Regions from separate parts of the Mycobacterium sp. IS-1556 genome, predicted to be linked through region 1. Evidence: predicted binding sites of a transcription regulator. Region 1 holds the regulator's gene; each other region holds the start of a gene.
The links. The regulator LexA, encoded in region 1, represses DNA repair genes until DNA is damaged. The targets are predictions, from matches to a motif close to CGAACANNTGTTCG.
Positions count from the first base shown of each region.

Region 1 (4,019 bases):
TTATCAGATCGGCGAGGACGGCCTCGGGCAGAACTTCGCCGGCGGCAAGATCTTCTACAGTCCGGCCACCGGCGCGAGGGTGGTCACCGGTCAGGTTCTCGCCAAGTACGAAAGCCTCGGTGGGCCCGAGGGGGAGCTCGGGTTCCCGGTGTCCAGCGAGGCCGACGGAGGACTGCCCACCGCAAGTCGCGTGGCGAGGTTCGCCGCCGAAGACAAGCCGGTGATCTTCTGGACGCCGGATCATGGCGCGGTCCTGGTGCGCGGCGCGATGAGCGCAGCCTGGGACAAGCTCGACGGCGCCGAGGGCAAGCTCGGCGCACCGGTGGCCGACCAGACCGAGAAGGGCGACGTCGTCACCCAGCGGTTCAGCGGCGGGGTGATCTCCTGGGACCGGTCGACCGGCGAGTTCAGCACCGAGCCGGCCAATCTGGCGGCCGGGTTGGCCGGCCTCGAGGTGCCCGCCCAGCAGACCCCCGAAACACCGGGCGCGCCGCAGGCCTCGGACTCCGCCGGCGACAACGGCTGGTTCGAGTGGAGTTGGTGGTGGCTGCTGGCGATCGTGCCGGTGCTCGTGCTCCTCGCCCTGGTGGCGTTCGCGGCCATGCGTAACCGCCGCCACGGCGCCGACGATCATCCCGGCTTCGACGAGGACTACGGCCGGTACGGCGCCGACGGCGAGCCGGTCTACAGCACGGCGGGCGCCGGGGAGCAGGCATCCAGCGGCGGCGACTACTCCGCGGCGATGTTCGGCGACCGGTATGCCAGCGAGGGGCTTGGGGCGCTCGCACCATCGGGGGAGTCTGCCGGCTCGTCCTTCGACCCCTGGGGGGCGCCGCAACGCGGCGACGAGGCGGCAGCGCCGGGCCACGCCGCCGAGGGCGTCGACGATGGCCTTGGCGAGGGTCTCGGCGAGGGCGCTGGCGAGCCGGAGGAGAATCCCGACAACGTCGATACAGCCCCGACGCTGATACCGCCGACGGTCGTCGAGCGCGATACGACCGGCGAACCGATCGACGGACCGATCGATGACGAGCCTTCCGCCGGACACGATACGTTCGCCGAACCAGTCGAACCTGAGTCCGAACCCGAACGCTTCCAACGGGATCCACTGACCGACACCGGCCGTCACGCCAAGATCATCGTCGACGAACCGGAAGTGCCGAGTCCCGCATTCCGCCTACCGGTCGGCGGTTCCGATGAGGCGCCGCAGGGATACCCGATCAAGGCCGACACCCAGTCCGGCCGGTACTGGCTGCCGGGCACCGCCGACTACGACGAGGTGCGCGCCGAGATTTGGTTCTCCAGCGAGGAATTCGCGCGCACGAACGGGTTCGTCAAAGCCGACTAGATCTTCCGGATGACGGTGACGACCTTGCCGAGAACCGCGGCGTCGTTACCCGGGATCGGATCGAAGGCCGGGTTGTGCGGCATCAGCCACACTTGGCCGCGGGTGCGCTTGAACGTCTTCACGGTGGCCTCGCCGTCGATCATCGCGGCCACGATGTCGCCGTTGTCTGCGACGTTCTGCTGACGCACGACCACCCAATCGCCGTCGCAGATCGCCGCGTCGACCATCGAGTCGCCGACGACTTTGAGTAGGAAGAGCGAGCCCTCACCCACCAGCTCGCGCGGCAGCGGAAAGACGTCCTCGACAGCCTCTTCGGCGAGGATCGGCCCGCCGGCGGCAATCCGTCCGAGCACAGGCACGAACGTCGGCTCCGGTAGCGCGTCGGAGCCCGCGACCTCGGTGGCGACGATGGCGGTCACTGCCTCGTCGGCAGCACGCACGTCGACGGCGCGCGGTCGGTTGGGGTCACGCCGCAGGTAACCCTTCCGTTCCAGGGTGCGCAGTTGATGCGCCACCGACGACGTCGAAGTCAGCCCGACTGCGTTGCCGATCTCCCTGATGCTCGGGGGATAGCCGCGTGTGGTGACCGATGTCCGGATCACGTCGAGAATGGTGCGCTGGCGTTCGGTTAGGCCATCGAGTGCCCGCCCCCCGCCGGCGCCGTCCGAAGTACCGCTGCTGGAATCCATGACGCCGAATGTAACCCGCGGCACGCGATTAATCAAACATGTGTTCGAGGTGTGTCGGACCATTTGAGCCCACTTGAGCCCCCCGAAAGCGGACCCAAATTTTTTGTCGGTGGCCTGTTTTATCGTTGGCAACAGTTCGATCACATGTTCTATCGCTCGAACGCATGAGCGAGTATGTTCGAACACAGGAGCGAAAGCAGCGGACCGGAAGGCATCACGATGACGACTCTCGACACCAGGGAATTTCAGGGCCCGCCGGTGGTCAGGCCCCGTATCAGGCCCACCGACGCCCGGCGGGGCCCGCGGCCCGGCAGGCCCCGCGGAGCATCGGTCCGGTACCGCGGTACCGGCGTGCTGATGTCGCGCGCCTCGCACCGCCGGCGGCCCATCACCCCGGGCACCACGGTGCTCCTGGCGCTGGTGGCCGCCGGGATCACGGTTTGGCTCGGCCTGGTGGCACAGTTCGGCGGGGTGGTCGGCGCCGGCGCGGAAGCCGTTCCCGATCGGCTCGCAGTGGTCCAGGTGCAGAGCGGCGAGAGCCTGCACCAGGTGGCGCAGCGGGTGGCGCCCGACGCCCCGGTGGGTCAGGTGGCGGACCGGATTCGCGAGCTCAACCAGCTCGACTCGGCTGCGCTGGATGCGGGGCAGACGCTCATCGCCCCGGTCGGCTGATCGCCGGCCGGCTCGTGGAACGCCTGGCGCGCAATCGTGTTCACCGACAGATCGTCGGCCTACGTGCCGATCACCCCGGTCACGGGTTTCAGGAGCGTGCCGCAGGTACGCTCGGAGAGGTTCGAGTTGGTCGTTTGTTGGCGCGGCGAAGGAGCGGTGATGCATTGTCCGTTCTGCCGTCACCCCGATTCACGAGTGGTCGACTCGCGTGAAACCGACGAAGGTCAGGCGATCCGGCGGCGGCGCTCCTGCCCCGAATGCGGAAGACGGTTCACCACGGTGGAGACCGCGGTGTTGGCGGTCGTCAAACGCAGCGGTGTCACCGAGCCGTTCAGCCGCGAGAAGGTGGTCAAGGGCGTACGTCGAGCGTGCCAGGGCCGCCAGGTCGACGACGATGCGCTGAACCTGCTGGCGCAGCAGGTCGAGGACACTGTGCGCGCCGCCGGTTCGCCCGAGGTGCCGAGCCACGACGTGGGCCTGGCCATCCTGGGCCCGCTGCGTGACCTCGACGAAGTGGCGTACCTGCGCTTCGCCTCGGTGTACCGGGGGTTCACCTCGGCGGAAGACTTCGAGCGCGAAATCGAGGCGCTGCGCGCGCATCGCGATTCACCGCAGCCGACCGCCAGCTGAGCAGCCGCAGGGGCGAAACTCAATCGATCTGCTTGACGCCGTCGCTGACGACGCGGCCCGCGACGCGCACCCAGCCATCGGGGCTCCACTCGGTGTGGATGTGCGAACCCTTCCCTTGCACGATCGTGAGGTCGCGGCTCAGATAGTCGGTGATCCGGACGGCGGCGGAGCCGGTGGCCTCGTCCTCGGGCACGCCGAGGTCGGTGGCGAACATCCGCGCCCGCACCATCCCCTGTTCCCGGTCGACCCACGTCCACAGGTAGTGGTTGACGTCGTCCGGGTAATCGGCCGGGTCGGCAGCGAGGAGGTCGTCGACGGAGGCGACGTCGTGGACGGCGAATTCCGGCGCCCACTCCGCTCGCGCCCTGACCGAGGTGAGGTCGTCGGTGTAGGACACCTGCACAATGCCGGCGTGAACCCTCAGCGTGTGAATTGGCGTGCCTCGTTCGCGAAGCCACCAGGCCGCGCCGACGGTGGGATGTCCCGCGAACGGCAGTTCGACGGCCGGCGTGTGGATGTGGGCGTGCGCCGTGCTGGTGCCGGCTGTCGGCAAATCGATGAATACCGTTTCGCTGTAACCCAATTGGGTCGCTATCCGTTGGCGGGCGTCCGGGTCGACGACGCTGGCGTCGATGACGCCGAGCGGGTTTCCGTAGTTGCCGTCAGGGTCGGTGAAGACG
Region 1 is NZ_LQIM01000012.1:324,248-328,266, reverse strand. It holds gene AU187_RS10955 (LGFP repeat-containing protein) at 1-1,348, shown strand, start outside; gene lexA (transcriptional repressor LexA) at 1,345-2,037, opposite strand; gene AU187_RS10945 (LysM peptidoglycan-binding domain-containing protein) at 2,257-2,709, shown strand; gene nrdR (transcriptional regulator NrdR) at 2,869-3,339, shown strand; gene AU187_RS10935 (PhzF family phenazine biosynthesis protein) at 3,359-4,019, opposite strand, start outside.

Region 2 (4,019 bases), on a different contig from region 1:
CAGGTCCAGGTGCTCACCGTTGGACAGGTTCACCCGGCGGAACGGCACCTTCGCGCCCGGCACACCGTCGACGTCGCGATAGATCTTGGTGCTGCCCTCGATGGGGCCGGTGGTCACGGACGGATTGACGGTGACATGCGTCATCTTGAATTTCTCCCTACGCCGGCATTACCCGGTCAGGTTCGTACGGTCGACGGGCCCACCCGTCCTCTCAGCGCACTGGTGTGCGCTCCCGTGTGTGGACGCCAGCCACGTTAGCGCAGCCGGTCGGGAGTAGGAAGCGTCAGAACGGCGGTTCGTCCGGACCGGGCGGCGGTGGAGGTGGCGGTTCCCAGTCGGGTGGCAGGTCTTCGGGCTCGAACGGATCGTCGATCCAGCGGCACCACGGGCTGGTGCTCGGGGCCGTGCCTTTGAAGACGATTTTCAGGAAGCGTGATCGATTGCGCCATTGACGTCCCTCGATCTCACGTCGTCGCTCCCGGAGCCTGCGGCGCTGTTCGGCGTTGATCGGCCGCTGAGTTGCCAACTGGGCCCGCAGCCGCTTGATTCGGGTGGCCCTCTCCCGCTTGTGGTTTCGCTTGCGAGGCGTCGGCTCTGCGCACGCGGGTCGCATCTGCGGGAAGAGGTCGAACCCGGCAGGGGAGGTCCGATAGGTCCTGCCCGTCGGTGACGTCCAGACGATCGTCCCGTCGGACAGTTGTTCGTCACGCCACCCGTCGGGACCGCCGTGGAATGTCTTCATGCGGTGATGTTCTCGGCAGTAGTCGGCCAAGCCCCACGGAACGGTCAACCCGCCGGCGGCCGGGTCGGCGTGATTGAACGGTGTCGTGTGGTCGAGGTCGCAGATGGCGGCCTGTCGGTCGCATCCGGGGAACCGGCACGTCAGGTCGCGGAAGCGGACCCAGCGGTTGACCTCGGCCGAGGGTTGGTACCGCACCGACTGCTCGGGAGTGACGATGGGCGGCTCGAGCGGGCGCATCGTCGCTGTCTCGGCGATCTCGCGCACCAAATCGGCGTCGATGACGCCGAAGCCCTCCAGGTATCCGGGCTGGTCTGATTCGCCGACGACCGTTTCCTCCCTTGCGATGATGTTGAGCACCGTGGCGACTCGCGAGGACTGCGCCCCTTCCTCCGGGCGGGCGGGGCAATCCGACCGGCCGCAGTCGCATGGCAGACCGCGCCCCTCGGTGAGTGCGTCCAGCGCATCGGCGCGCCGCTGAGCGACGGTGCGGGAGTCGTTCGCGCACACCGACATAGCGAGCTGTGAGAGCCGTCGGTCGAAGGCCGCCCCGGCCCTCGCGCTGATGCGTCCGCGCAGCTGAGCCGTCCCGTCGATTTGAGGCGAAACGCTGATGTAACGGTCGCGCTCAGACGATGCGCGCCGTTCCTTGGCGGCCTCTGGGTCGATCTCGCACACCAACCTGTCCACCACGTCCTTAACGCGCCGGCGCGACCACGTCTGCCACCGCGCGAGCCGTTCCGCCATTGCCTCGTCGATCCGGCCGATCAGTGAGTCGCAGACCAACTCGGTACGCGTGATGATCAGCTGTGTGGTTGTCCAGTCGACGGCGCCCTGTTCGAGCAGCCTCGCGAGTTTCGGTAGGCGGGTGACGAGAGACTCCGCGTGCGACACCAGTCGACTCGCGACCGACGGAGCCATGTTCATCGCGGCTGCTATCTCAGCCGACGTCCGAGCGAATCCGGTCACCATCGACCAGCCGGGATCAGGGTCGATGCCTTCGGCCTCGGCCGTGCGGGAAGCCAGCAGGGCGGCGATGGCGGCCATCCGGTGCGCCATCAGCGTCGACTCCTGGCGCAGGCTCGCCTCTATCGCGGCGATTGCTGCGTCCGGACCGATTGTATCGAACATGTGTTCGATTATGTCAGGCCGGTCTGACAAATTTCTGTGATGTCTCAGGACATCGGTGACAGTTCTGTGTCAGGACATCGGTGACGGTTTGCTTTTTTCGGGGCGTGGGCCGCGGCGTCGGCCGTTGCCGACGTATTCGACGTCGGGCGCCGGTGGGGCATGCTCGGCGAGCGCGTTGACTCATCTGAAATGTGCGCGAATGGGTATTCGTTGCGTCATTGAAATTGCGCGCATACGCCCAGTGGGTGGGGTCGACGTTGACCGAGCGCAGAGCAATCACCAAGGCCACCGCGGCGCGCTACCAGCGGGCGAGTTAGTGCGGTGAACCGGTCTGACAAATCTCCGTCAGGAGAACTCGATCAGCACCGGGGCGTGATCACTGGGCGCGCCGATGCGGTCCTTTCCGCTCTTGCGTTCGTCCCGGACGATCTCGGCATGCGTGACGCGCGCCGCGAGCGCGGGCGAGCCGAGGACGAAGTCGATGCGCATCCCGCGGTTCTTCGGGAACCGTAACTGGGTGTAGTCCCAGTACGTGTAGACCGCTGGGCCCGGCGCGAACGGCCGCACCACATCGGTGAACCCGGCCTCGACCACCGCGTCGAACGCCTCGCGTTCCGGCTCGGTGACATGGGTACTGCCGCGGTAGAAGTCGACGCTCCACACGTCCTCGTCGGTCGGCGCGATGTTCCAGTCCCCGACGAGCGCGATCTGCGCGGCGGGATCGTCTGACAACCACTTGTGTGCCGTATCACGCAGCGCCGCAAGCCATTGCAGCTTGTACAAGTAGTGCGGCGAGCCGACGTACCGGCCGTTGGGCACATACAGGCTCCACACCCGGACGCCGTTGCACGTGGCGCCGAGCGCTCGAGCTTCGGCCGCCGCTTCCACTTCGGGTTTGTCGCTCCAGGTCGGTTGCCCCTCGAAACCGACCTGCACGTCGTCGATTCCCACCCGGGACGCGATCGCCACCCCGTTCCACTGGTTGAAGCCGCAGTGCGTCACCTCGTAACCGGCGGCGAGAAACGGCATCGTCGGAAACTGCTCGTCGCTGCACTTGGTCTCTTGCATCGCCAGCACGTCGACGTCGGCCCGCTCGAGCCAGTCGGTGACCCGCTCGACCCGGGCCCGGATCGAGTTGACGTTCCAGGTGGCGATCCGCATGGCCTACAGGCTACGAGCGTCGATATAGCGGCTTCGGTGCTGCACCGCGAACCCGATCGACTCGTAAAGTCGAATGGCCGCCGCATTGTCGGCCAGCACCTGCACGTAGCCGCGAGCCGCGCCATGCTCGGCGCCCCAGCCCAGCAGCGCCGAACACAGTTGCCGCGCCATGCCCCGTCCGCGCGCTGTCTCGGCCACCCGCACCGCCGACAATCCCACCCAGCGCCGGCCGTCGGGTGCAGTTGTCACCGCGGCCCGGCCGACCGCCGCACCGGGGATCGTCGCGAACGTGACCTCGCCGTCCACGACCGCAGTCAACACGTCGACCGGCACGTCGCGTGAATACAGCGCTAGCCACTCGGGATTCGGTATGGCACCGAGAAGCACTGTCGGAGAGCAGTTTTCGGCGCTGATGTCGCGCGCCATGACAACGGTCTCGAGGTGCGGCGGGGCATCGGCGAGCCGGTATAGCCGGTCCGGAACCGACAACCACGGCGTCAGTCCGCGCTCGCCGTACCAGTCGGCGATTTCGGATAGTGCCGAGGCGTCCGCTTCGAAACCTAGCGGCACAGCGGAATTGGCGCGATGGGTGTGGCCGCCGGCGGCGCGCAGGAGCCACCCGCGGACCCATCGTCGTTCGATCCCCGGCCATGCCAGCGCCGCCGCGTGTTCGAGGTTGCGGATGTCGGCGGTGCGCACGGTCGCCGGCGGCAGTTCCTTGATGACGACCACGTCGTCGGCGTCGACGGACACGGTGTCGCCGTGTTTGGTGCGCACCCTCAGCGTCGGACCGGTCTCCAAAAGGTGGCCGACCACGTCGTTGAGCGGCGGTTCCGAACCCGCGGGCAGCCGGTAGCGGATCATCACCCGAACTCCGGCCGGAGGTAATTGCATCAGTGCCCGAACGGATCCGGATCCTTACCGGGCAGCCACGACAAGCCCGGCACACCCCAGCCGTGCGACTTCACCGTGCGTTTGGCGCTGCGCG
Region 2 is NZ_LQIM01000040.1:162,079-166,097, reverse strand. It holds gene thiC (phosphomethylpyrimidine synthase ThiC) at 1-144, opposite strand, end outside; TPP riboswitch at 138-246, opposite strand; gene AU187_RS22505 (HNH endonuclease signature motif containing protein) at 284-1,870, opposite strand; gene AU187_RS22500 (exodeoxyribonuclease III) at 2,216-3,031, opposite strand; gene AU187_RS22495 (N-acetylglutamate synthase, CG3035 family) at 3,035-3,925, opposite strand; gene AU187_RS22490 (peptide deformylase) at 3,925-4,019, opposite strand, start outside.
Region 2: AU187_RS22505 (HNH endonuclease signature motif containing protein) is a predicted target of LexA. The motif match lies at 2,067-2,080, and genes of this name have one in related genera.

Region 3 (4,019 bases), on a different contig from region 1:
CGGCTGAAGTCTGCACTAGTGCGCTCAATTCAGGTGTGCGCAGCGCTCGATCGCGTCGTCCAGATGTCCGTCGAGCATGCGACGTCGCGCATCCAGTTCGGTCGCCCGTTGGCCCGCTTTCAGGCGGTGCAGCATCTGATCGCCGATCTCACCGCCGAGGCCGCGCTCGCCCGCGCGGCGACCGAAGCCGCGCTGACCACGGCCGTGACCACCGACTGGTCGGGCGAGAGCCTCGAATTCCGGGTGGCGGCGGCCCGTTCTTGCGCAGGCCATGCCGCGGAAGTCGTGGTGCGCAACGCGCACCAGGTCCACGGCGCCATTGGCACCACACAGGAGCACCGACTGCACGAATTCACCCGGGCTGCCCTAGCCTGGCGCTCGGAGTTCGGCTCAGTACGGTACTGGGACCAGCGGGTGACCGATGCGGCCCTGGCGGCGGGCGCAGCCGGACTGTGGAGCATGGTCACTGGCTAGGGTTACGGCGAATGACGGTCAGCCGCGAGGCGCGTTCGTCACGCGGCGTCGGTTGTTGGTCCCGCTCGACTTTCGTTGTCGTCGTTCGGGGTTCGTCCGTCGACGATTTCGTCGGTTTCGTCGGACGGTCGGTGGAGACGCTCGGGGCGATGGTACTCGTTGACGCGGGCTTGCCCTGTGTCGAGATGTGGGGGTGGAATCCACTCGACGTCGTTGTCTTCGTTGATCCGTGTCTGCCAGCCGCCTGGCCCGACCATGCGGTTGTCGGGCCCACACGCCAAACCGAGTTCGTCGACGTTTGTTTGCCCGTCGTCGGCCCAGTCGCGAGCCGCGTGATGGGCTTGGCAACCGTAGGCAGGCACGGTGCAGCCCGGCTTCGTGCAGCCGCCGTCGCGGGCGATGAGCATAATCCGCTGAGCCGGCGAGGCCACGCGCCGAGCGCGAAACAAGTCCAGCGCCGACCCGGTCGCCTTGTCGAACACCGCCAGGTAATGGTTAGCGTGGGCGGCCATCCGAATCACGTCGCCGATGGGGATGACGGTGCCCCCACCGGTGACGCCGACCCCTGCCCGGCTCTCCAACTCCTGCAGTGTGGTGCGGACGATGATCGAGGCTGGTAACCCGTTGTGCTGCCCCAATTCACCGCTTTCCAGCACGCTGCGCCCGACCGCGACCAGCGCGTCGTGCTGGCGCTGCGCCAGACTGCGGTGGTCGTTATCGATCTGGGCCTGTGATGGCGTACCTGAAACGCAGGGTTGCTCGTCGTCGGGGTTGCACATGCCCGGCGCCGCCCACTTCGCGAAGATCGCCTCGTATATCGCCCAGGCTTCGGGAGTCAGATTGCCTCTGAACGGGATCATCTTGTCTGACCCCTGGGGTCCTTTCCACACGCCACGGCGCCGCGCGCGTTCACGCTCGTCGGGTTCGGGACCATCCTGGTCGAGCAGGAACAGGATGCGCTCGGCGTTGTCTTTCAATTCCTTCGGTCCCACGCCGATCGCGGTGCGCACCAGGTCGACTTCGATCTGTGCGCGGGTGCCGGCGTCGACGCCGGCCGGGATGCGCTCCATCGCCTCGCGCACGACCTTGACATGCTCGCGATTGATCGACCCGTGAGCTTGGGCCAGTGCGGTGCAGGGTAACTCGGGCTCGAGCGGTTCACCCGTCAGTGTGCGACGCGGACCCAACTTGGCGGCTTCGTCGAGCCGGCGGCCGGCCTCACTGGTCGAGATCCGCCACCGGATCGCCAGCACGTCGCGCCAGGATTTTGCGCCCATTTCCGTGGCGGTGGTCTCCCCTTGCAAGCGCGCCAACATGCGATGGCTCTGAGTCGGCAGCTGGCAGGCGAGGGCTTCAAGGTCGTCAAGCGCACCGATCAGGTCGTGCTCGGTGAGCGCCTCGATGGGCAACGCGGCCAGCTCGTCATAGGCGGCGCGAAGCGAGGCAACCGTGGCCTGCACCGCTTCCGCACTCATGACTCGAACGTATGTGCGAATTCTAAGAACTTCGCGACGTATCTCTGAAAGGTTCCATGAGAGTTGGCGACGTTCCACTCACCGGGCACTCCCGGTGTCGACCGGCGGCTCCGACGGTTGACTGCAATGGTGAGCAACGACATCACGCTGTCCGAATTGCAGGAATTCATCGCGGCCTACTGGTACGCCTACGACGAGGCGAACTACGACGACATGGCGGCGGCGAAAGCCGAGAACATCCGATTCGTAACCCGCAGCGATTCGGGCGCAAGCCCCTTCGAAGAGCTTATGTCGCCGGAGCTGCACGGCCGCGACGCCGTCATGGAGTGGCTCACCGACCACCGCAAGCAGAGCCCGTACCCGCTGCGTCACCACGCCACCAACGTGCACCGCACCGGCGTTAAAGAGGACGCCGCTCTCGTCCGTTTTTATATCTTCGTCAACCAGATCGCGAACTTCGTGCCGTTCGCGGTGTCCAGCGGTATCGCCAACGTCGCGGTGCGCCGCGGTGCCGACGGGCTCGAGTTCACCGAAATGGAGATGGTTCTCGACACCACCGACTCGGTGCCACTGGCCGAGCTCGCCACCGAAACCGCAGCATCCGGCAGCTAGTTCGGTGACCGCTCGCGAGACGTTCTCCGGCGGCGTCGCGGTCATCACCGGCGCCGGTAACGGGATCGGGGCCGGTCTGGCCCGCCATGCCGCCGCGCTTGGCATGACGGTGGTGCTTGTCGACGTCGATGGTAAGGCGATCGCCGCACTGCGTGACGAACTGCCCAGCTCCATCGACGCCGTGTGCGACGTGCGCGATCCGGATGCGCTGGAAAGACTTGCAGCCCAGGTGTACTCCGAGACCGGTCCGGTGCGGCTGTTGGTCAACAACGCCGGTGTGGAACAGTTCGGCTACCTGTGGGACACGCCCGTGGTCAACTGGGATCGCCTGGTGGCGATCAACGTCAGCGGCGTCTTCTACGGCGTGCGCGCGTTCCTGCCGCACATGCTCGCCGCCGATACGCCGTCGTGGGTGTGGAACGTCTCGTCGATCGGCGGCGTCGCGGCGGTGCCATTGCAGGCGCCGTACATCATGAGCAAGCACGCGGTGCTCGCCCTCACCGAATGCTTGCGCCTGGAGGTGCAATTGGCCGGCCACGCCGACCGGATCCATGTGCAGGCGGTGTTACCCGGCGCGGTGAAGTCGAACATCTTCGAGGCGGCAGGCGGTGTCGACGGCGGCGATGTCGCGGCGGCCGAGTCGCAGCGATCGGCGATGCTCGACATCAAGGCCGACGCGATGGACCCGATCGAGGCGGCGCGGACGGTGTTCGAGCAGGCGGCCGCAGGCGATTTCTATCTGCTGACGCAACCCGAATATGTCGGCAACGCGATGGCTGAGCGCGCCGACATCCTGGCGGACCGCCGCCCGCCGGCGCTGCGCACCAAGCGTCGTTTCGATCCAGCACAGCAATGACGATCTCCAAAGCCGCTGAACCGCTGTTGGATCCGGACGCCGCGGCCCGCGTCGCGGAGTTCGGTGTTGTGCCGCCGATGCGCGAGCGCGGACTGGCCGCGGTCCGCGAGGCCCTGGAGTCCGCTCCCCTGCCTCCCATGCCGGAGATGGCCGAGGTGGAAGACCGGGTGATCGACGGACCGGTCGGGCAGATTGCGTTGCGGATCTACCGACCGACTGTGCAGGCGGCGGCGCCGGCGATGGTCTACTTCCACGGCGGCGGCATGGTGTTGGGATCGAATCATTCGTTCGAACCGCTGGCGCGCACCCTCGCCGAGAAATCCGGCGCCACCGTGGTTTCCGTCGACTACCACCTGGCGCCGGAAGCGCCGCCCCCGGCCCAGTTCGACGACGCATACACCGCGACGTCCTGGGTTGCGGCGAATGCGCACGAACTCGGCATCGACGCAAGCCGATTGGCGGTGGCCGGCGACAGCGCGGGCGGCACCCTGGCCGCGGCCGTCGCCCTGGCCGCCCGAGACCGCGGCGGCCCAGACCTGTTCGCGCAGCTGCTGATGTACCCGGGACTCGACAAGGATCTGACGGTGCCGTCGGTCAGAGCC
Region 3 is NZ_LQIM01000038.1:283,977-287,995, reverse strand. It holds gene AU187_RS19705 (acyl-CoA dehydrogenase family protein) at 1-474, shown strand, start outside; gene AU187_RS19700 (HNH endonuclease signature motif containing protein) at 513-1,949, opposite strand; gene AU187_RS19695 (nuclear transport factor 2 family protein) at 2,079-2,561, shown strand; gene AU187_RS19690 (SDR family oxidoreductase) at 2,566-3,417, shown strand; gene AU187_RS19685 (alpha/beta hydrolase) at 3,414-4,019, shown strand, end outside.
Region 3: AU187_RS19700 (HNH endonuclease signature motif containing protein) is a predicted target of LexA. The motif match lies at 1,954-1,967, and genes of this name have one in related genera.